2 regions of the Actinomadura chokoriensis genome follow, and region 1 is predicted to be linked to the other one. Evidence: predicted binding sites of a transcription regulator. Region 1 holds the regulator's gene; the other holds the start of a gene.

Region 1 (10,702 bases):
TCGCCTGCGTGAGCGTGACCGAGCCCGTCCAGGCGATGGACGACGGCTGCGGCAGGTACGACTCGTCCAGGAAGAACCCCCGGTTGATGGACGTGACCGTGGCCGGCGCGCCATTGTCGCCGAACCCCGTCGGACGGCGCAGCGCCTCGATGCCCGCGATGTCGGAGACCTTCGTTCCCTGCGGCAGTTCGACGGTGGTGGCGACGGCGCCGTCACGGTCGATCGACCAGGTCGGCTCGCCGTGGTCGGACCAGTACAGCGTGGACGGGTCGGCCTTCAACCTGACCCCCAGCGCCACGCCCGGCACCGAGCCCCAGCCGGCCGTCGCCGCACCCGTGGTCTTGGCGAACTCCACGAACAGGTAGGAGCGCTGGTCGCCGACCTCCCGCGTCGCCGGATAGGACGGCTTCTCGATCTTCCCCTCCCGGACCATCTCCTGGGCCGCGACGCGGTACGTCCACGGCTCGCGGTCCATGACGATCTCGCGGGCGCGCCCGTCCGGCCGGGTCGCGGAGGCGTCCAGGAGGAAGCGCAGCGGCGGCTCCGGGGAGATCACGTCGCACATGTTGTTGTTGGACGTGCAGGTCTGCAGCACCGGGTGGTCGCCCTCGTACCGCCCGGTGAACTTGAGCGTGAGGTGCAGGGGCGCCTGGTAGACGGCGGTTCCGGCCACCCGGTTCCCGGACGCGTCCACCTCGACGCGGTAGACCCACTCGATGTCGGTGGTGCGGCCCCAGCGGGCCATGAGCGCGGGCGTGTCGGTGCCGCCGTCCTCGTTGCTCCACACGAGCGAGTACTCGATGACACGGTGCCCCGGGGTGGCGGCCGCCCGCGTCTCATGCCAGGCCACCAGCGGGGTGTCGGTGGTGGCGTTCTGGTAAGGGTCGCCGAAGGGCCAGCCCGTCCGCCCGACGACGATCGGTGCGTGCCGCAGCGCGACCGCGTCCGTCACCCGGACTCCGGCGTCCCGGAGCGTGACGCTGCGGGCCGCCGCCGCGCTGCCCTTCGCGAAGCGCAGCGTCACCTTGTGGCGCCCTTTCCCGACATGTCCGAGACCGAGGGTCCGGGGGATCGGGTCGGACGAGGGGACGACGAGGTCGGTCACATGGCGTCCGTCCACCGCGATCGCCACGACCGCGGACTCGGCGCCCCTGCGCACCCACGAGACGCCGGGCGCGGACGCGGAGAAGGAGATCACGGCCTCCCCGCCGCGCCCGGCGGTGAACGGGAACGACCTGGTGGGACCGCCGCGCTCGACGGTGATCGGGTCAGCGGCGGCGTGGGCGGGGACCGCGGTGAGGGCGAGGGGAGCGCCCGCGAGGGCGGCGCCGGTCACGGCGAGCACGGCATGGCGCGCACGGCTTCTCATGATCGGGGAACCTACGGCCGCCGGATCGCGTTCGGGTGACGGTGCGATAGCCCGTGGGCGTCGGCTTCGTGAGCGTCAGGCGCGGCTGCGGTGCAGGGTGCGGAGCGCGGCGAGCGCGGCCGGCGGCTGCAGCGACACGGCCGTGAACCGCTCCGCGTCGCCCGGCCGGTCGGGCCCGTAGAGGGTGAGGCCCGAGTCCGCCAGCCGGACCGTGCGGCCCCGCCGCACCACCTCGTGCCCCAGTTCCCGCAGCAGCGCGACCACGTCGCCGGCGGGCTCGTCGAGCAGGTCGACGCCGTCGAGGCGGAACCGCATCTCCGGGTTGCCGCTCCAGCCCGGCGAGCGCGTCCCGCAGATCTCGGCGAGCCGCTCCACGCCGTCCTCGCCCCGGTCGGTGGACAGGGCCAGCGACCCGCGCCCCACCCGCACGCTGCGGTGGTCGGCCCAGCCGCACAGCAGCGACGCCTTCGGCGGGCGGGTGCCGCAGCGCTCGGCGACCGCGGCGAGCGTCGTCCAGGCGTCGGGGGCCTGCGTGGAGAACAGCAGGCTCGCGTCCGGCAGCAGCGCCCCGCGGCCCGGCTCCAGCGTGATCACGAACGGCGCGACGCGCCCGGGGAACCGCGCGGGGTCGGCCTCCCGCAGCGTGACGAGGCCCTCCCAGGCGACCGGCTCGTCCACCGCGAACCAGGTGATCACGGCCTCGACGCCGAGGGTCCGGAACGTGGCGTCGGTCAGCCGCTCGGCGACCGCCTCCCGCAGCCCCTCGGCCGTCTCGGCCAGCCTGCGGTGCCACCACGGCGGCTCGGGGTCGGCGCGCCCGCCCGTCGACCAGCGGGTCCCCGCGCCGGGAAAGTCCGCACGCTTCTCGCCGCCCGCGCCGTCGACCACCACGCAGTGCCAGCCGTCCGGCTCGCCCAGCAGCAGCACCCGCGCCGGTGCGCGTCCCCGCTCCGTCCCGCCCTCGTCCACCATCACGACGACACTATCCGCCCAAGAGGGTCGGCACGCTCCATTCCGGCCGTCCGGCGGCCGGTTTCCGGACGACACGGCGGGGGTTGCTCGACCTCGGCGCTCAGGTCGGTACGGTCGGAGGCAGCGGCCAGACGGTCCCGACCCGACCTCCCGGAGGTAGCGTGACCCACCCCGAGCAGGTTCTGCGTTCCGCGAAGGAGCGGGAGACGGTGAACGGCGCCGTCCGCGCGCTGCGCTCCGCCGCCCCCGACGGCTGGGAGCGGCTGGACTTCGAGTTCCGCGCGACCGTCGGCATCGACAGCGCCTCGTTCGAGGTCGAGGACGCCGATGGCGGCCGCCGCACCGCCATCCCGCCGGGGCAGGCCATCGGCCGGATGGACGAGCTGCGCCGCGTCATGTACCGCGCCGGCAAGGGCGCCTGGTTCACCGCGCGCCTCCAGATCGAGCGCTCGGGCCGGTTCAGCGCCGAGTTCGACTACGACGGGGAGCCGGACTTCACCCCGCCCCTCACCCCGTCCGCCTACGCCCTCGACCTCGACCGCTTCCCCCGCACGGACGCCCACATCCCCGACTGGCTCCGCGCGAAGCTCGACGAGGCCTGAACCGCCGGCGGGAGGCCGCGGCGGTCCCGAGCAGGGGGCCGGGCGGGGCAGACTGGAACGGTGCCCTCGACTCTTCCCGACGGAGACCCCGTACCGGCCGACGGCGCGCTCCCCGGCAGCGCGCTGACCGGTCTGGGAGACCGCCCCTTCGCCTTCTACGTCCACGTGCCCTTCTGCGTGACGCGGTGCGGCTACTGCGACTTCAACACCTACACGGCGACGGAACTGGGCCCCGGCGCGAGCCGCGACACCTACGCCGACACCGCGATCAGCGAGGTCCGCATGGCGCGGCGCGTCCTGGGGGACATCGACCTCGCGGTGGACACGGTCTTCGTGGGCGGCGGCACCCCGACCCTCCTCCCGCCGGACGATCTGGGCCGCGTCCTGGCCGCCATCGACACCGAGTTCGGGCTCGCCAAGGGCGCGGAGGTCACTACTGAGGCGAACCCCGAGTCGGTGGACGAGTCCTACGTGGCCAGGCTCCGCGAAGCCGGATTCACCCGGATCTCGTACGGCATGCAGAGCGCACGCGAGCACGTCCTGGCCGTCCTGGAGCGCACGCACACTCCCGGACGCGTCCCGCAAGTCGTCGACTGGACGCGCAAGGCGGGCTTCGAGCACATCAACCTCGACCTGATCTACGGCACGCCAGGCGAATCCGACGACGACTGGAGGGCCTCCCTGGAGGCCGCCCTGGCCTGCGAGCCCGACCACGTCTCGGCCTACGCGCTCATCGTCGAGGAGGGCACCCGCCTGGCCGCGCAGGTGCGGCGCGGCGAACTCACGGCCCCCGACGACGACGCCATGGCCGACCGCTACCTCATCGCCGACGAGATGCTCGGCGCCCGCGGCCTGCGCTGGTACGAGATCTCCAACTGGGCCGCCGACCCGTCCGCCGCCTGCCGCCACAACATGCTCTACTGGACGGGCGCCGACTGGTGGGGCGTCGGCCCCGGGGCGCACAGCCACGTCGGCGGGACCCGCTGGTGGAACGTCAAGCACCCCGCCGCCTACGCCTCCCGCCTGGCCGAGGGCACCACGCCCGCCCACGCCAGGGAGATCCTGACCGACGAAGATCGCCACATCGAGCGCATCATGCTCGAACTGCGCCTCTCCCAGGGCTGCCCCACAGATCTCCTGGACGACAAGCCCGTCCGCAGAGCCATAGACGAGGGCCTGCTAGAGCCGGCCCCCTACGACGAGGGCCGAGCCGTCCTGACCCTCAAGGGCCGTCTCCTGGCCGACGCCTTGATCCGAGACCTGACCTAGGCCGTGACGAAGTCGATGAGCTCCTCCACGCGGCCCAGGAGGGCGGGTTCCAGGTCGGTGTAGGTGTTCACCGAGTTCAGGATCCGTTTCCAGGCGGCGCCGGTGTTGTCGCCCCAGCCGAGTTCGGCGATGACGCCCTCCTTCCAGGGGACGCCGCGCGGGATGCGGGGCCAGGCGCGGATGCCGACGGCGGCGGGTTTGACCGCCTCCCAGATGTCGATGAACGGGTGCCCGGTGACCAGGACGTGCGGCGACGACACCTGGGCGGCGATCCGGGACTCCTTGGAGCCCTCCACCAGGTGGTCGACGAGGACGCCGAGGCGGCGGTCCGGGTCCGGACCGAACTCCTCGACGATGGCGGGCAGGTCGTCGACGCCTTCGAGGTACTCCACGACGACGCCCTCCACGCGCAGGTCGTGGCCCCAGATCTTCTCGACCAGCTCGGCGTCGTGGAGGCCCTCCACGTAGATGCGGCTCTCCTTGGCCACCTGGGCGCGCAGGCCCCGGACGGCGATGGAGCCAGACGCCGACCGCGCCGGCCCCGCCGGCTCGGCGGCCGGCCTGACCAGCGTGACCGGCTTGCCGTCGATCAGGAAGCCGGCCTTGGTGAGCGGGAAGACGCGGCGCTTGCCGAACCGGTCCTCCAGGGTGACGCCGAACTTGTCGCAGCCGACCACGGCGCCGCAGAAGCCGCTGTCGGGGTCCTCCGCGACCAGCCCGGGTTCGGCCGGGACCTCGGGGATCTGGCCCTTGCGGGGCCTGCGCCAGTCGCCGGCGAGCACGTCGTTTCCGTAGTTCTTACTGCGCACGGGTCCGCACATTAACCCGGCGGGGCGGCCGGACGGCGTCGCCCCTCGTCCCCCGGCGTGGCGCCCGCGCCGGATATGGATAGGATCACGCAGCCGTACGGGGAGTGCGCGGACACGCCGATCAGCCTCCCGGGGCCGTACACTTGGCACTCAGGAGTAAGGAGTGCCAGCGGCGGGAGGCCGGCCGGACGAGGGAGGTGACGCCGTGCTGGACGACCGGAAACTCGCGGTCCTGCGCGCCATCGTCGAGGACTTCGTCTCCACCAACGAGCCGGTGGGGTCGAAGGCCCTGGCGGACCGGCACAACCTCGGGGTGTCGCCGGCGACCATCCGCAACGACATGGCGGTGCTGGAGGAGCAGGGCTACATCGCCCAGCCGCACACCAGCGCCGGGCGCGTCCCGACCGACAAGGGCTACCGGCTGTTCGTCGACCGGCTGTCGACGATCAAGCCGCTGTCGGTCGCCGAGCGGCGCGCGATCGAGACGTTCCTGTCCGGCGCCTACGACCTCGACGACGTCGTCGGCCGCACGGTGCGGCTGCTCGCGCAGCTCACCCGGCAGGTCGCGGTCGTGCAGTACCCGTCGCTGACGCGCTCGTCGGTGCGGCACGTCGAACTCGTCCCGGTCGCCGAGGGGCGGCTGCTGCTCGTGCTGATCACCAACACGGGCCGGGTGGAGCAGCGGGTCATCGAGACGCCCGGCGCCATCTCCGAGGAATCGATCGGGCACCTGCGGGCGTTGCTCAACACGTGCTTGGACGGGCTCGGCCTCGGCGAGGTCCCGACCGCCGTCGCGGACCTGCCGGACAAGGTGGGGCCGGACGACCGGCCGGTCGCGGCGTCGGTGCTGTCGGTCCTGCTGGAGACGCTCGTCGAGAACCACGAGGAGAAGATCGTCTTCGCCGGCGCGGCCAACCTGGCCGCGGTCGACTTCTCGCAGAGCCTGCGGGAGGTGCTGGTGGCCCTTGAGGAACAGGTCGTCCTCATGCGGCTGCTCGGCGAGACCGGGGACTCCTCTACAGTTACGGTGCGGATCGGCACCGAGAACCCCGACCTGGGCCTCAGGTCGACCTCGGTCGTCGCCGCGGACTACGGGGTGGGCGACCTCACCTTGGCCCGGCTTGGAGTGCTCGGGCCTACACGCATGGATTACCCCAGCACGATGGGAGCGGTACGGGCAGTGGCACGCTACGTGGGACAGATCCTGGCGGGGTCGTGAAAGTGGCGAACGACTACTACGCGACCCTGGGCGTCCGGCGCGACGCCAGCGCCGACGAGGTGAAGAAGGCCTACCGCCGGCTCGCGCGCGAGCTCCACCCGGACGTCAACCCGGATCCGGAGACCCAGGAGAAGTTCAAGGAGATCACCCAGGCGTACGAGGTGCTCTCCGACCCCAAGAAGCGGGAGATGTACGACCTCGGCGCGGACCCGTTCGCGTCCGGGGGCGGCGCGGGCGCCGGCGGGTTCGGCGGCGCCGGGTTCCCGTTCAGCGACATCATGGACGCCTTCTTCGGGACGGCGACCTCGCGCGGCCCGCGGTCGCGGGCGCGGCGCGGCCGGAACGCGACGCTGCGGGTCGAGCTCGACCTCGGCGAGACCGCGTTCGGCACGACCCGCGAGCTGTCGATCGACACCGCGGTCGCCTGCGCCGCCTGCGAGGGGTCGGGCTGCGCGCCCGGCACCCACCCGGAGACGTGCGAGACGTGCCACGGGCGGGGCGAGGTGCAGCAGGTGCAGCGCTCGTTCCTCGGCCAGGTCATGACGGCGCGCGCGTGCCCGGCGTGCGGCGGGTTCGGGTCGGTGATCCGCAACCCGTGCACCGAGTGCTCCGGCGACGGCCGGGTCCGCACCCGGCGGACCGTCAAGGTCAAGATCCCGGCCGGGGTGGAGAACGGCATCCACATCCAGCTCGCCGGCGAGGGCGAGGTCGGCCCGGGCGGCGGCCCGCCCGGCGACCTGTTCCTGGAGATCGTGGAGAAGCCGCACCCGATCTTCGAGCGGGAGGGCGACGACCTGCACTGCACGGTCGAGATCCCGATGACCGCGGCGGCGCTCGGCACCAGCGTCACGATCGAGACGCTGGACGCGGCCGAGAGCGTCGACATCAAGCCGGGCACGCAGTCCGGGCAGGTCATCACGCTCTACAACCGGGGCGTCCGGCACCTCAACGAGAGCGGCCGCGGCGACCTGATGATCCACGTGAACGTGGAGACGCCGCACCGGCTGGACGAGGAGCAGGAGGAGCTGCTGCGCCGCCTCGCGGCCCTGCGCGGCGAGGAGCGCCCGCCCGGCAAGTTCGCCCCCGGGCAGCGCAACGGCATGTTCTCCCGCATCAAGGACGTCTTCAACCAGCACTGAAGCGCCGTGGCGGCGGCCTACCGCGAAGGCCGCCGCGGCGACGACGAGCATGGGGATCTTGGAGGCCGCCCATGAGCCCGCCGGTGTTCCTCGCCGAGGCGGACGTGCTGGAGCGCGACGTCGTCGTCCTGGACGGGCCCGAGGGCCGGCACGCGGCGGCGGTGCGGCGGCTGCGGCCCGGTGAGCGCGTCGACCTGACCGACGGCGCGGGGCTGCTGGCCGAGTGCGTCGTCACGGCCGCCGACCGCGCGTCCCTCACGCTGGAGGTCGGGGCCCGGCACCGGGAGCCGCCGCCGGCGCCGCGCCTCGTGGTCGTCCAGGCGCTGCCGAAGGGCGACCGGGGCGAGCTCGCCGTCGAGACCATGACCGAGGTCGGCGTGGACGTGATCGTCCCGTGGGCCGCGGACCGCTGCGTCACCCGCTGGCGCCCGGAGCGCCGCGACAAGGCCCTCGGACGCTGGCGGACGACCGCCCGGGAGGCCGCCAAGCAGGCGCGCCGGAGCAGGCTGCCCGAGGTGCCCGACCTGGCGTCCACCGGCGACGTCGCGGCACGGCTCGGCGCCGCGTCCCTCGCACTGGTCCTGCACGAGGAGGCGGAGGCGCCGCTGAGCGCCGTGGAGCCGCCCGCGGACGGCGACATCGTGCTCGTCGTCGGCCCCGAGGGCGGGATCACCGACGCGGAGCTGGCCCGGTTCGCCGCGGCCGGCGGGCGTCCGACCCGGCTCGGCCCGACCGTCCTGCGGACGTCGACGGCCGGGGTGGCGGCGGCCGGCGTGCTGCTGGCCGCCACCGGCCGCTGGTAACGCCCGTCAGGGCGCGGTTCCGGCGCCCTGCTCGGCCGTGTTCACCGACTCGCTCGTCGGCGTCTGCGAGGGCGTGTCGGAGGGCTTCGCCGACGTCGGCGGGCTGGTCGGCGTCGCGGGCGGCGCGGAGGTCGGCGCCGAGGTCGGCGTCTGGCTCGGGCACGGCGTGGTCGCCGGGGTCGGGGTCGCGGTGGTGCCGGGCGAGGCCGAGGCGGCGCCCGGCTGCGGGATGCTGCAGGACGACAGGCCGGGCGAGGAACTGGGGCTCGCGGTCGAGGACGGCGACGGCGACCCGGACGCGCTGGCGCCCGGCGACGACGGGTCGGGGAACTCCGGGTTGCCCTGCGCGTGGGCGCGGTCGCCGTCGGTGTTGTTCTGCCCGGCGTCGGACGGGCCGTTGCTCCCGACGGTCTGCTGGATGAGGCTCATGGTCTGCGGCGCCGTCACGCCGAGCGCGGCGATCAGCACGGCGGCGGCCACGGCGAGGACGGGCCGCGCCCAGCCGACGGTGAACCGGTCCAACCCGAACCGGGCGGGGCCGAAGAACCGTCCGAGACCGAACCGGCGGCTCTGGCCGTCGGCTATCCGGGCCCGGATGCGCTCCAGGCCGTCGCCCGCGGGGTTGACCGAGTCCGCCTCCGCGTGCAGGGCGCGGCGGAGGATCTCGCCGTGCTCGTCGTGGGGGTCGGTGGTCATGAGAACTGCTCCAGGACGTTGCGTAGCGCGGTCATTCCGCGCGCCGTATGGCTCTTCACGGCACCGCGGGAGATGCCCATCGCGCCGGCGATCTCCGCTTCGGAGAGATCGGCGTAGTAGCGCAGGACGAGTGCCTCCCGCTGGCGGGCGGGAAGCCGGGACAGCGCGTCGATGACGGCCGAGCGCTCCAGCTCCCCGATGGCCCCGGCCTCCGCGCTCGGCGCGTCCGGCAGGCCCTTCGGGGCGTACTTCTCGACGACGGCGCGGTGCCGGAGCACCGATCGCGACCGGTTCACCACGGACTGGCGCAGGTACGACAGGGCCTTGTCGGGGTCGCGCAGGCGGCGCCATCCGCCGTGCATCGCGACGAAGGCGTCCTGGACGACCTCTTCGGCCGTCCCGGCGTCCCGCACGAGCATGGCCGCGAGGCGTACGAGCGAGCGGTAGTTGGCGCTGTAGAGCGCCGTCACCGCCTGGTCGGCGTCCCAGGCGACGGCCACCGCCCCCGCCGCGCCCCTGGCCACGAGGGTCTCGGTCACGTCAGTTCGACGCGCGCCCTCGTCGCCCGGTTTACGAAGGGGCATGTCCTGGTCTGCCTCGGTCACCTGTCCGCCGCCTTTGCCGGCCCCGGCCGTCCATTCGGACGGGCGCCCTCGGAGCGGCATGAGTTCGGCGCTCCCGCCCGGCCGGTGGCACGCCGCAGCGCCGTGCGGACCGGGGGGTCGCCTTGAGCTGACAACCATAACCAGTGACCGCCCGCGATGGTGACGGCAACCGAAGGTTGATCACGCCGAAACCCTAGTCGGCACGGGGCGCCGCGGGCCGCGGCCGTCCGGGTCCCGATAGCATTCCGGGGCGGTCACCGGCCGCTGCGAGGGGAGACAGATGACCGACTGCCTGTTCTGCAAGATCGTTTCCGGGGACGTGCCCGCCACGATCGTCCGCGAGTCGGCGGGGACGGTGGCGTTCCGCGACATCAACCCGCAGGCGCCCACGCACGTGCTGGTCGTCCCGCGCGACCACCACCCGACGGCCGCCGAACTGGCCGCGGCCGACGCCGGGCTGCTCGCCGAGGTCGTCCGCGAGGCCCACCAGGTCGCCGTCGACGAGGGCATCGCCGAGGCCGGCTACCGGGTCGTGTTCAACACCGGCGCGCAGGCGGGCCAGACCGTCTTCCACGTGCACGCGCACGTGCTGGGCGGACGCGGCCTCAACTGGCCGCCCGGCTGAACCGCCCGCCGGGCCGGTTCCGTGCGCCGCGCCACGCGAGGGACCCCGCGAAAAACCCTTCGCCGCTCGGCGGGGGTCGGTCGGTACCATGGAACCGGCATACCTGGACACCCGGAGCACACAGAAGGCAGGTCCGAGAGGCCGCAAGGCCCGGCTGATGGTCGAATCAACTCACACGAGGGCAACGCGCACCGGGCGCGACGGCTCGCGCTCGCAGATCAAGATCGTGGTGCCGGACGACCATTCGATGGTGAGCCTGCTCGGCTCCCGGGATGAGCTGCTCCACGCGATCGAGCAGGCGTTCGGCAGCGACATCGACTTCCACGTCCGCGGCAACGAGATCACCGTGACCGGCCCGCAGGCCGACACCGATCTCGCGTCCCGGCTCTTCACCGAGATGCTGGAGCTGCTGAAGGGCGGCACCCAGCTCACCCCCGACGCGGTCGAGCGCAGCCTCGCGATGCTGCGCGGCGAGGGCGGCCCGCGCCCGGCGGAGGTCCTGACCCTGGACGTGCTGTCCAGCCGGGGCCGCACGATCCGCCCGAAGACGCTGAACCAGCGGCGCTACGTCGACGCGATCGACAAGCACACGAT
Region 2 (10,702 bases), on a different contig from region 1:
GCACCGGCCTGGACGACCTGCTCCGCGACCTCGGCGTGGAGACACTCGTGATGGCCGGCGTCCGCACCGACTTCTGCGTCGAGTCGACCGTCCGCGCGGCCTTCTTCCGCGACCTGAAGGCAGTCGTAGCCCGAGAGGCCGTCGCGGGCTACTTCGAGGACCTCCACCTGAACAGCCTGCGCCTAATGGCCACAGTCTTCGCGAACGTAGTCTCCGTGAACGACGCAGCCGCCCTCCTCACCACACCGCAATCCCGCCCCTGACCAAGCACCCGCCACCACCCAACAAACCGCGAACCCACCCCGCACGCCCCACCGACGTACGACTGCCCGACCAGACGCACCACCGAGACCATCCAAGGCAACGCAACACAAACAGCAGCCCGAACACCCCGTACGGAGCAGCGAAGCACGAACACACCGAGCACAGCGACCCGGGCGGACGGGGGGCGGCGGATTAGCGTGGTCGGCGGACGGCCGTGGGTGTTCGCCCGCCCACTGGTAGGGCTTGATCCGTCGGCCTCAGCGGATTGGTGGATGGACGAGCAGGGCGTCAAGGCGGACGGGAATCACGCTGCATGAGGTGGTTATGGCGCTCGCTGGGCGCTGGTCTTGCTCGTCCGGCCACATGCTGTGCGGCACGGCTTGGCGGCGCTGCTGGTCGGGCCTCAAGGACATGTCGGACCTTCTGGCCGCGCTCGTCTGCCGCGCAGATCTACGCGGTGGTGGCCGGAAGATTCTCCGAGGACGTCGGGTACTGGGGTGCGTTGTTTGTGACGTACCGGGGCCGCGCGGGGGCGGGGTGGTGCCGGGTGCGGGGCCGTGGTGGGCTGCCGGAACGACGAACGCGCCGTCCGGCCGTTGTGTTGTGGCTGGTCGGCGCGCTTTGGCGGTGGCGCCCCCGGCAGGATTCGAACCTGCGACACCCGCTTTAGGAGAGCGGTGCTCTATCCCCTGAGCTACGGAGGCGTGTCGTCGCTCGCGCTAGAGCGTAGCGGACGGCAGGTACAGGGTAGGGGAAGGGGAGCGGTGTGCGCTTCCCCTTATGGGGTGGCCGGGGGCTCTAGGCCGGGTGGGGCCGGTGTGGGTACGCTTCGGTGCCGTGACGGGACGGCATCGCGGGCAGCCGAAGGCGGCCGAGGACGAGGTGGACGAGCGCGCGTCCCGGGGTAGACGGATCGCGGTGATCGCCGGTGCATTCCTGGTTCCCGTCGTGGTGGCGTCCGTGATCGCGGTCGGGCTGCGGGAGGAGTCCGCCCCGCAGCGGCCGGAGACGGCGAGCACGCCGGTGCAGAACGTGGCGCCGGTCCCGCCGGAGACCGAGCCGACGTACGGGAAGTACGTGCCGCCCGAGTCCGAGCAGCAGGCGGCGACGAAGGCGGTGCCGAGGCGGGCGCCCGCGCCGGTGACGAAGCCGCGGAAGGCCGCGACTCCGGCGCCGACGCCGTCACCGACGAGGTGGGTGCGCCGGCCGTGCCCGTCCGGGTGGGACGATGTCTGGTGGATGCGCCGGTGGTGCGAGCGGAACGGTTACCGTGACCGGTGAACCGGTTACGCACAGGTCATCGTAGAACCTGTAGTAGCGTTCTGCCGCTGTTCCGCATTTGGGCATCTGGAGGAAAACCACCGTGCCGTACCCTCGGTCGGCGGCGCTGACCGCGGTCTTCCTGGTGATGGCGGTGCTCTCGCCGCACGGCGCCGCGGCCGCGACGCGGGCCGACACGCTGGAGTCGCTGCGGCGTGAGGCGGCGAAGGCCCGCGACCAGCTGGAGAAGGCCACCGATCAGATGAAGGGCCGGCAGAAGGAGCTCGCCGCCTCGCAGGTGAAGCTGCGCGCCACCTTGAAGGACCTCGCCGTGGCCGAGGCCGAGCTGAACACCATCCGGGAGCCGCTCGCCAGGCTGGCGAACTCGTCCTACCAGCAGAGCGGCGCGGCCGGCTCGATGGCGATCTTCGGGGGCGGCGACCCGAGCGAGGCGCTGCGGTCGACGGCGGACGTGACGCTGCTCGCGCGGTCGCAGCAGGCGCTCGTGGACCGTGCCGACGAGCTGCAGAACCGGCGGCAGCGGCTCGCGTCCACGGCGCAGGAGCTGCAGTCGCGCAACGCGGTGGAGCAGACCCGCCTCCAGCAGGAGGTGGACGGGCTGAAGAACAAGTCGGCGCAGCTGACCAAGCAGCTCAACGCGATGCTCGACAAGCTCGCGGTGTCCAGGCAGAAGCGGCTGGAGCTCGGCTGCGACAAGACCCTCGCCGCGGACGCGAAGAAGTTCCCCAACGGGCTGATCCCGTCGAAGTACCTGTGCCCGTTGCCGCAGAAGGGCGGGCACAGGCTGCGGGCGGACGCGGCGCTGGCCTTCTACAAGCTGAACGCCGCGTACAAGCGCCGGTTCGGTCGCGACATGTGCGTGACGGACGCCTACCGGAGCCTGTCCGAACAGCACGCGGTCTACGCGCGGCGCCCCGGTTTCGCGGCCGTCCCCGGGACGAGCAACCACGGCAAGGGGCAGGCCCTGGACCTGTGCGGCGGCGTCCAGAACTCGGGGTCGGTCCAGTTCAACTGGATGGAGGCCCACGCCGGCAAGTACGGCTGGATTCATCCGGCGTGGGCCTACAGCAACCCGTTCGAGCCTTGGCACTGGGAGTTCGGGACCGAGGACGAGTGACCCCGGCACCCGGCGTGCCTACTGCCGGTGCGGTTGGTAGGACGGAACCTCGTTGGCGGGGACGACCTCCGCGGTGCAGTAGCGGCAGCGGCGGGCCTTCACGGGGATCTCGCTGAGGCACTGCGGGCACTCGCGCTCGGTGGCCTCCTTGCCGCGGTCCAGCCGCTCGATCAGCTTCGCCGTCGGCAGGACGACCAGGAAGTACACGATCGCCGCCGTGATGACGAACGCGATCGCGGACGTGAGGAAGATCCCGTACGGGAACGTCGTGCCGTTGATGGAGACGGCCAGCCGGGTGTAGTCCGGCTTGCCGCCGATGAGCGCGATCAGCGGGGTGATGAACGAACTCGCGAAGTCCTTCACCAGGCCCGCGAAGGCGGCGCCGACGACGAACGCGACCGCGAGGTCGACCAGGTTCCCGCGGAGGAGGAACTTCTTGAATCCGCTCATGTATGGACTCCAGGGGTAATCAGGGGAGCGCCCTCCTGGCTGACGAGGGCACCGGAACGGCTACGGATCGTAGAGAACCCTCCCGCGTTCGCCAAGTCGCTCCCATGATTCGCCCGTCTGCCCGTCTGCCCGTCTGCCCGTCTGCTCGTCTCGCGCGTCTGCTCGTCTCGCGCGTCTGCTCGTCTCGCGCGTCTGCTCGTCTCGCGCGTCTGCTCGTCTCGCGCGTCTGCTCGTCTCGCGCGTCTGCTCGTCTCGCGCGTCGACTGCGCTGTGGTGGGCGGTGGGGGAGTGGGGCGGTCAGTTCTCGGTGATCGTCAGGGAGAGGGGTTCGGGGGCGGCTGCGAGGGCCAGGGCTTGGGCTCTGTCGGTCGCTAGGACGATCAAGGCGCCTTCCCGCCCGCCGTCCTCGGTCGGCGGTGGGATCGCGACGACCGGTACTCCCGACACCACGACTCGGGCGCCGCGCCATTTGGTTCGGAGCGGGGTGGTTGCTGATTCGGTCCCGGCGAGGGTGTCGGGGGGTGGGGTTGAGAGGACGTCTATGTGGTCGCCCGGGTGGAGCAGGTGGACGGCCGCTCGGTCGGCTATGCGGATCGGGGTGGCCACCGTGCCCGGGGCGTAGCCCTTGAGGAGGGCTTCGCCCAGGACGCGGACGTCGGTCAGCGGTTCGCCCTCGCGCATCGGGCCTGCCAGGACGCGGCCCACGGCGGATGACCGGAGCGCGCCGGACGGGACGGCGGGAGGCGGAAGGTCGACGTGGCCGAGGTCGGCGGCGGTGAGGGTCGTGCCCGCCGGGAGGTCGCGGGCGGCGGACAGGACGCGGACGGACGGGGGCGGGCCGGGCCGCAGGGCCAGCAGGGCGAGCCCGGCGGCGGCCGCGGCGAACAGGGCCGCCAGGGGCCGCCGCAGGCGGGCTAACCGGGGGCTCACGGCAGTTCCAACGGGAGATCCATGCCGTCCAGGACGTGGGGGCAGGGGCAGGTGCGTTCGGTCGGCAGCGCTTTGACCACGTCGGCGACGAGGGTGCGGAGGCGGCCGATGTTCTCGCCGAAGACGCGCAGCACCTCCTGCATGGTGACGCCCTCCCCCTCCTCGATGCCCGCGTCGAGGTCGGTGACGAGGCAGAGGGAGGTGTAGCAGAGCGCGAGTTCGCGGGCGAGGACGGCCTCCGGGTGCCCGGTCATGCCGATCAGCGTCCAGCCCTGGGAGGCGAACCACTGGGACTCGGCGCGGGTGGAGAAGCGCGGGCCCTCGATGACGACGAGGGTGCCGCGGTCGACCGGGTCCCACCCGGCGGTGCGGGCGGAGTCGGTGGCGGCCCGGCGGCCGGAGGGGCAGTACGGGTCGGAGAACGACACGTGGATCGCGGCGCCCTCGTCGTAGTAGGTCTGGCCGCGTCCGGACGTGCGGTCGACGATCTGGTCGGGGACGGCGAGCGTGCCGGGCCCGTAGGCGGGGGTCAGCGAGCCGACGGCGGAGGGCGCGAGGACCTGCCGGACGCCGAGGGAGCGCAGCGCCCACAGGTTGGCCCGGTAGGGGATCCGGTGCGGCGGGAACCGGTGGTCGCGGCCGTGCCGGGGGACGAACGCGACCCGGCGGCCGGCGAGGTCGCCCACGGCGATGGGGTCGCTCGGCGGGCCGTACGGGGTGTCGACCCGCACTTCCTCGATGTCGTCGAGGAACGAGTAGAACCCCGAGCCGCCGATGACCCCGATCTCGGCGGCGGGCTGGGAAGCGGAAGTTGGCATGCCGCCGACACTAGCCACCCGCCCCCGGCCGGCGGCAGGGCGTTCGCCGATTGTGGATAACTCGGCGGAGGGGGCCCGGCCGCCCGGCCGGACCCCCTCGCTTCCCCGTCCCGGCCGGAGCCGGGAGTCGGTCAGCCGACCGGGTCCAGGACCCGCGGCTCGGCGGCCGGCCTCGGCGCGGCGAGGCGTCCCGGCGCCCAGATCCGCCGTCCGATGTCGTGCGCCAGCGCGGGGAGCAGCAGGGACCGCACGATGAGGGTGTCCAGCAGGACGCCGAACGCGACCACGAAGCCCATCTCCACCATGCTCACGAGCGGCAGCGTGACCATGGACGCGAACGTGGCCGCCAGCACCAGCCCGGCCGAGGTGATCACGCCGCCGGTCACGGTGAGGCCGCGCTGGATGCCGCGGCGGGTGCCGAGCGTCTGCGACTCCTCCCGGACGCGGTGCATGAGGAAGATGTTGTAGTCGACCCCGAGCGCGACCAGGAAGATGAAGGCCAGCAGCGGGAAGCCGGCGTCGGTGCCCTCGAACCCGAAGCCCTCCTGGAAGATCACCGCGCAGGCGCCGAGCGAGGCCAGGAACGACAGCACGACGGTGCCGATCATCAGCAGCGGCGCGACGACGGCGCGCAGCAGCGCGACGAGGATCAGGAACACCACGGCCAGCACGATCGGGATGATCACCTTGTTGTCGCGGGCGGAGGCGCGCTTGATGTCCAGCGCCGTCGCGGTCGTGCCGCCCACCTTCGCGTCCGCGGACGGGACGTCGTGCACGGCGGTGCGCAGCCGGTCGATGGTCGTGCGGGCGGCCTCGCTGTCGGCCGGGTCCTTCAGCACCGCCTCGTACTTGACCAGGCCGTTCACGGTCATGGGCGATCCGAGCTCGGCGACGCCGGACGTCCCGCGCACGGTCTGGGCGATCTGCTCGGACGCCGAGGCGCGCCCGATGATGACGGCGGGGGAGCCCGATCCGGCGGGGAAGTGCCGGGCGACGGACGCGGAGCCCTTCACCGAGTCGGGCGTGCCGGTGAACTGTCCCGCGTCCGACAGGCCGTCCGTCTTGAGCGTTCCCAGGCCGAGTGTCAGCACGACCAGGCCGAGCATGGTGACGGCCCAGAGCGCGCGCGGGCGCCTGCCCACGAGACCGGCCACGCGGCTCCATACGCTGTGCTCGGCCTCGTACGCCTCGGGCTTGAGGTATTTCTCGTCGTACCGGGGGACGAGCGGCCAGAACAGCCAGCGGCCGAAGATGACCAGGAGGGCCGGCAGCAGCGTCGTCATGGCGGCGAGCGCGGTGAGGACACCGGCGGCGGCGACCGGACCCATACCGGCGGTCGAGTTCATGTCGGCGAGCATCAGGCACAGCAGCCCGACCGCGACGGTGGCGGCGGACGCGATGATGGCGGGCGCAGCGCGACGCAGCGCGAAGGCCATGGCCTCATGCCGGTCCTCGTGGCGGTGGAGCTCCTCCCGGTAGCGGGCGACGAGCAGCAGGGCGTAGTCGGTCGCCACACCGAAGACGAGGACGGTCAGGATCCCGGCGCTCTGCCCGTTGACCGTGAGGTCGCCGTACTTGGCGAGCAGATACACCGTCGACTGGGCCAGCCCCAAGGCGAACACGGCGCTGAGCACCGGGACGAACCACAGGATGGGGCTGCGGTAGATGAAGAGCAGCAGGACGATGACGACGAGGCCCGCGGCCATGAGCAGGAAGCCGTCGAGGCTCTGGAAGACCTCGAACATGTCGGCGCCGCTGCCGGCGGGACCGGTGACGTGCGCGGTCAGCCCGGGAGGCCCGCGCTTGGCGATGTCGCGCGCGCCGTCGACGGCTCCGGTGAGGTCCTCGTCCGTGAGCGGCACGAGCGTCTGCAGGGCCTTGCCGTCTTTGGACGCGAAGGGCCCCTGCACCTGCTGCGCCCCGGGGAGCTTCTGCAGGGCGGTCACGTCCGCGGCGGCTTTGGCGCGGTCCGCCGCGGTGAGCCCGCCGGAGCGCTCGTAGACGATGACGGCGGGCATCGTCTCGTCCTTGCGGAACCGCTCCTCCAGCTGGACGATCTGCGTGGACTCGGCTCCGGCGGGCAGCCATGCCGCCGCGTTGTTCTCCTCCACGTCGCCGAGCTTGCCGGCGAGCGGGCCGAGGGCCACCAGCAGGGCGATCCAGACGGCGAGGACGGCCCACTTGCTGCGCCGTCCGGCGATGAGTCCGGCGATCCGATGGGCGGGTGGTCTCGGCGGAGCCGGTCTTGGTGCGTTCATGTTCCTCTCCCGAAGGCGCTGGCAAATCAAGATATGTCGCGTTGCCTCAGGGTCTCTCGCTTGTCGAGAATAAGTCAAGTACTATCGCGAGATTTCCCGGCGAGGCCGGCGATGCGGTGGGCGGTGGGCGATGGGCGCGGGAACCGCGGGGGCCGCCGAGCTCCATCCCCTCAATCGTTCGCCAGGGGAGGCGTCCGCGCGTCCGGCGTGAGAAGTGAACGCGGCTACTTCGCTCGGGGCATGAGAAAGCCGCCGACTACCTCTAGAGATGTAGTCGGCGGCTGATACGCCGAAAGCCGGGGGACCCGCGGATGGGATCCCCCGGTGGGCGTGGAGAACGTCCTAGAAGGTCAGGCGACCTTTTCGGACGAAGACTTGCCGGCCGACGTGCCGGACGACGAGGAGCCGCCGGACGACGACGAGGACGACGAGTCAGCGGACGACGAGGACGACGCCCCGGAGTCACCGCCCGAGGAGCCGTTGGACGACCCGTTGGACGACCCGTTGGACGAGGAGCCCGCGGTCGAGGACGACTTGCCGGAGCCGCGGCTGTCGGTGCGGTAGAAGCCCGACCCCTTGAAGATGATCCCCGCCGCGGAGAAGACCTTGCGGAGCCTGCCGCTGCATGCCGGGCATTCGGTCAGCGCGTCGTCGCTGAACTTCTGCACGACCTCCAGCGGCTCGCCGCACTCGGTGCAAACGTACTGATACGTCGGCACGGTTCCTCCTAGCTGACTCAGCCCGGCGGAGTCCGGACTGGCACTCACTCTGAACGACTGCTAATGGTACTCGCGTGTGGAACACGATTTCCCCCCGGCCTGTTCCCTGACCGGTCAGGGAACGTCCACCGCAGGTCAGGCGCCGGTCTCGCCGAACCAGCCGGCCAGCCTGCCCTTGCGGCTCACGGCGCGCAGCCGGCGTTCGGCGGCCTCGCGCACGGAGTCGGTGGTCACGACCAGCAGGGTGTCGCCCGACTGCAGCGGCGTCGTGGGCTCGGGGACGAAGCTCGACCCGTCCCGCACGACGAGGGTGACGGACGCGCCGGACGGCAGCCTCAGCTCGAAGATCTCCACGCCGCTCAGCATCGAGTCGGCCGGGATCCGCACCTCCAGCAGGTCGGCGTGCAGCTCCTCCAGCGGCGCCGCCTCCACGTCCAGCTCGCGGGCCTGCTCGTCGCCCTTCAGCCGGCACCAGCGCGCCACGAGCGGCAGCGTCGGGCCCTGGAGCAGCGTGAACAGGACGACGATGTTGAACACGATCGCGAACAGCCGGTCGGCGCTCGCGACCTCCGCGACCATCGGGATGGTGGCGAGGACGATCGGCACGGCGCCGCGGAGCCCGGCCCAGGACGTGAAGACCTTCTCGCCCCAGGTCAGCTTGAACCCGATCGTGGACAGCGCGACCGATACCGGACGGGCGACGAGCAGCAGCACGAACCCGATGATGAGCGCGGGCACGATCTGGCCGGGCAGGTCGCCGGGGTCGGCGAGCAGCCCGAGCATCACGAACAGCCCGATCTGCGCGAGCCAGCCGACGCCTTCGGCGAAGCCGCGCGTCGCGGGGCGGTGCGGGAGCCGCGCGTTCCCGAGGACGACGGCGCTGACGTAGACGGCGAGGAACCCGCTGGCGTGCAGCAGCGACGCCGCGCCGTAGGAGCCGACGGACAGCGACAGCACCGCGATGGGGTAGAGGCCGGAGGCGGGCAGCGCGACGCGCCGGAGGCCCTGCGCGCCCAGCCATCCGACGGCGATGCCGATGACGGCGCCGGCGGCGAGCTCGTACACCATGACGCCGAGGAGTTCGGCCAGGTTGGGGGCGGCGCTGTGGGCGCTGAGCGTGACCACGATGATGACGACGGGGGCGTCGTTGAAGCCGGACTCGCCCTCCAGCAGCCCCATCAGCCGCGAGGGCAGGGGCAGCCGCCGCAGCACCGAGAACACGGCCGCCGCGTCGGTCGGGGCGAGCACCGCGCCGAGCAGGAACGCCGGGCGCCAGTCCATCCCGATCAGCCACATGGCGGCGAGCGCGACGACGCCGATGCTGATCAGGGTGCCGATGGTGGAGACGCTGATCGCGACGGGCACCGACGGCCGCATCCGCCGCCAGTCGGTGGTGATGCCGCCCTCGTAGAGGATCAGGACGAGGGCGGCGAGGCCGAGGGTCTCGGCCAGTTCCGCGTTGTCGAACTGGATGTGGAGGGGGCCGGACTCGCCGATGAACAGGCCGAGGCCCATGTACGCCAGCAGGGTCGGCAGTCCCGCTTTGTGGGACAGCCGGACGGCGATGATGGCGCAGAGTACGAGCGTGGCCCCGAGGAGTAGCCAGATGTCGAGATGCACATCCCACCCTTCGGGGTCGTCAAAGTTGAACGTTTAGCAATCCTACAGATTCAACGGTCGATCGCGCATTTCCAGTTGAGGGACGGCATGTCGCGAACCGGCATTATCGTCGTATGACCTGCGGTTTTACCCCGTTCACGATGTTCCGCACGTCCCGTCCCTGAACGGCCGCGGTGACGTTCTCGCGCACCGCCGCGAGCAGGTTCCGCTGCGACTGGACCGACGATCCGGCCGCGTGCGGCGACAGCAGGACGTCCTCGCGGGAGCGCAGCGGATGCTCCGGCGGCAGCGGCTCGTGCTCGAACACGTCGAGCGCCGCGCCCGCCAGCCGTCCGGACTCCAGCGCCGCGAGGACGGCGCCGTCGGGCGCGATGCCGCCCCGCGCCACGTTGATCAGCAGCGCGTCCGCGGGCAGGAGCGCGAGCCGCTCCGGGCCGATCAGGCCCCTGGTCTCGTCCGTCAGCGGCAGGGCGAGGACGAGGATGTCGGACGTCGCGACCAGGTCGTCCAGCTCCCGGTACGTCGCCGCCGCCTCGGGGCGCCTGCGCCTCGTCCAGTAGGAGACCGCGCAGCCCAGCGCCGCGAACAGCCGCGCCGCCTCCGCGCCGATCGCGCCGAACCCCGCGATACCGACCCGCTGGGCGTGGACCTCCCGCGGGTTGCGCTCCGCCATCTCCGCCTGCGGCCACCCGCCCGCGCGGACCGCCCGGTCGCCCCAGGCCAGGTTCCGGCACAGCGCGAACGCGGCCCCGACCGCCCACTCGGCGACCCCGCGCGCGTTGAAGCCCGCCGCGTTCGCCACCGGGACGTCCGCCGCGGTCAGCGCGGCGAGGTCGAGCCTGTCGACGCCGACCGCGGGCATCTGCACGAACGCCAGCCGCCGCGCGGCGGCCACGGCCTCGGCGTCCAGCACGAACCCGCGCGAGAAGTCGGCGATCACGATGTCGGCGGACGGCAGCGCGGCGAGCAGCCCGGCGCGGTCCCTGGTCGCCGGGAACACCACCTCGGCGGCGTCTCCGAGCGGCGCGAACAGGCCGCGGACGACCTCCTTGCCGACCGGTGGCAGCGACAGGATCCGCCACGGCGCCGCCGTCCCGGCCGTCGACCCGTTCGCCATGTCGCCCGTCATCCCAGCCGGACCAGGCCGCTGGACGGGGTGACGGCCGCGCGGACGCGCTGGTCGTGGGGCTCGGACGGCAGCGACTCCACCAGTTCGCCGTCGTACAGCAGCGCGACCGTCAGGAT

What was found. Region 1 encodes HrcA, which represses chaperone genes, less so after heat shock. Its sites were predicted from a motif close to TTGGCACTCTCNNNNNGAGAGTGCCAA; they were not measured.
Positions count from the first base shown of each region.
Region 2: a site for HrcA is predicted at 7,875-7,901, ahead of ABFX46_RS07030 (FmdB family zinc ribbon protein). Genes of this name have one in related genera too.

Region 1 is NZ_BAAAMW010000013.1:104,178-114,879, reverse strand. Features, by position in the region: gene ABFX46_RS26230 (hypothetical protein) at 1-1,369, opposite strand, end outside; gene ABFX46_RS26225 (hypothetical protein) at 1,445-2,341, opposite strand; gene ABFX46_RS26220 (antitoxin YezG family protein) at 2,503-2,943, shown strand; gene hemW (radical SAM family heme chaperone HemW) at 3,004-4,212, shown strand; gene ABFX46_RS26210 (DUF3097 domain-containing protein) at 4,209-5,021, opposite strand; gene hrcA (heat-inducible transcriptional repressor HrcA) at 5,227-6,240, shown strand; gene dnaJ (molecular chaperone DnaJ) at 6,243-7,379, shown strand; gene ABFX46_RS26195 (16S rRNA (uracil(1498)-N(3))-methyltransferase) at 7,451-8,182, shown strand; gene ABFX46_RS26190 (hypothetical protein) at 8,189-8,878, opposite strand; gene ABFX46_RS26185 (SigE family RNA polymerase sigma factor) at 8,875-9,417, opposite strand; gene ABFX46_RS26180 (histidine triad nucleotide-binding protein) at 9,764-10,108, shown strand; gene ABFX46_RS26175 (PhoH family protein) at 10,266-10,702, shown strand, end outside.
Region 2 is NZ_BAAAMW010000002.1:608,691-619,392, reverse strand. Features, by position in the region: gene ABFX46_RS07070 (cysteine hydrolase family protein) at 1-263, shown strand, start outside; tRNA gene ABFX46_RS07065 (tRNA-Arg) at 893-968, opposite strand; gene ABFX46_RS07060 (hypothetical protein) at 1,102-1,545, shown strand; gene ABFX46_RS07055 (D-alanyl-D-alanine carboxypeptidase family protein) at 1,628-2,662, shown strand; gene ABFX46_RS07050 (MscL family protein) at 2,681-3,112, opposite strand; gene ABFX46_RS07045 (SAF domain-containing protein) at 3,410-4,042, opposite strand; gene ABFX46_RS07040 (S-methyl-5'-thioadenosine phosphorylase) at 4,039-4,860, opposite strand; gene ABFX46_RS07035 (MMPL family transporter) at 4,992-7,118, opposite strand; gene ABFX46_RS07030 (FmdB family zinc ribbon protein) at 7,469-7,837, opposite strand; gene ABFX46_RS07025 (potassium/proton antiporter) at 7,973-9,457, opposite strand; gene ABFX46_RS07020 (NAD(P)-dependent oxidoreductase) at 9,561-10,574, opposite strand; gene ABFX46_RS07015 (5-formyltetrahydrofolate cyclo-ligase) at 10,583-10,702, opposite strand, start outside.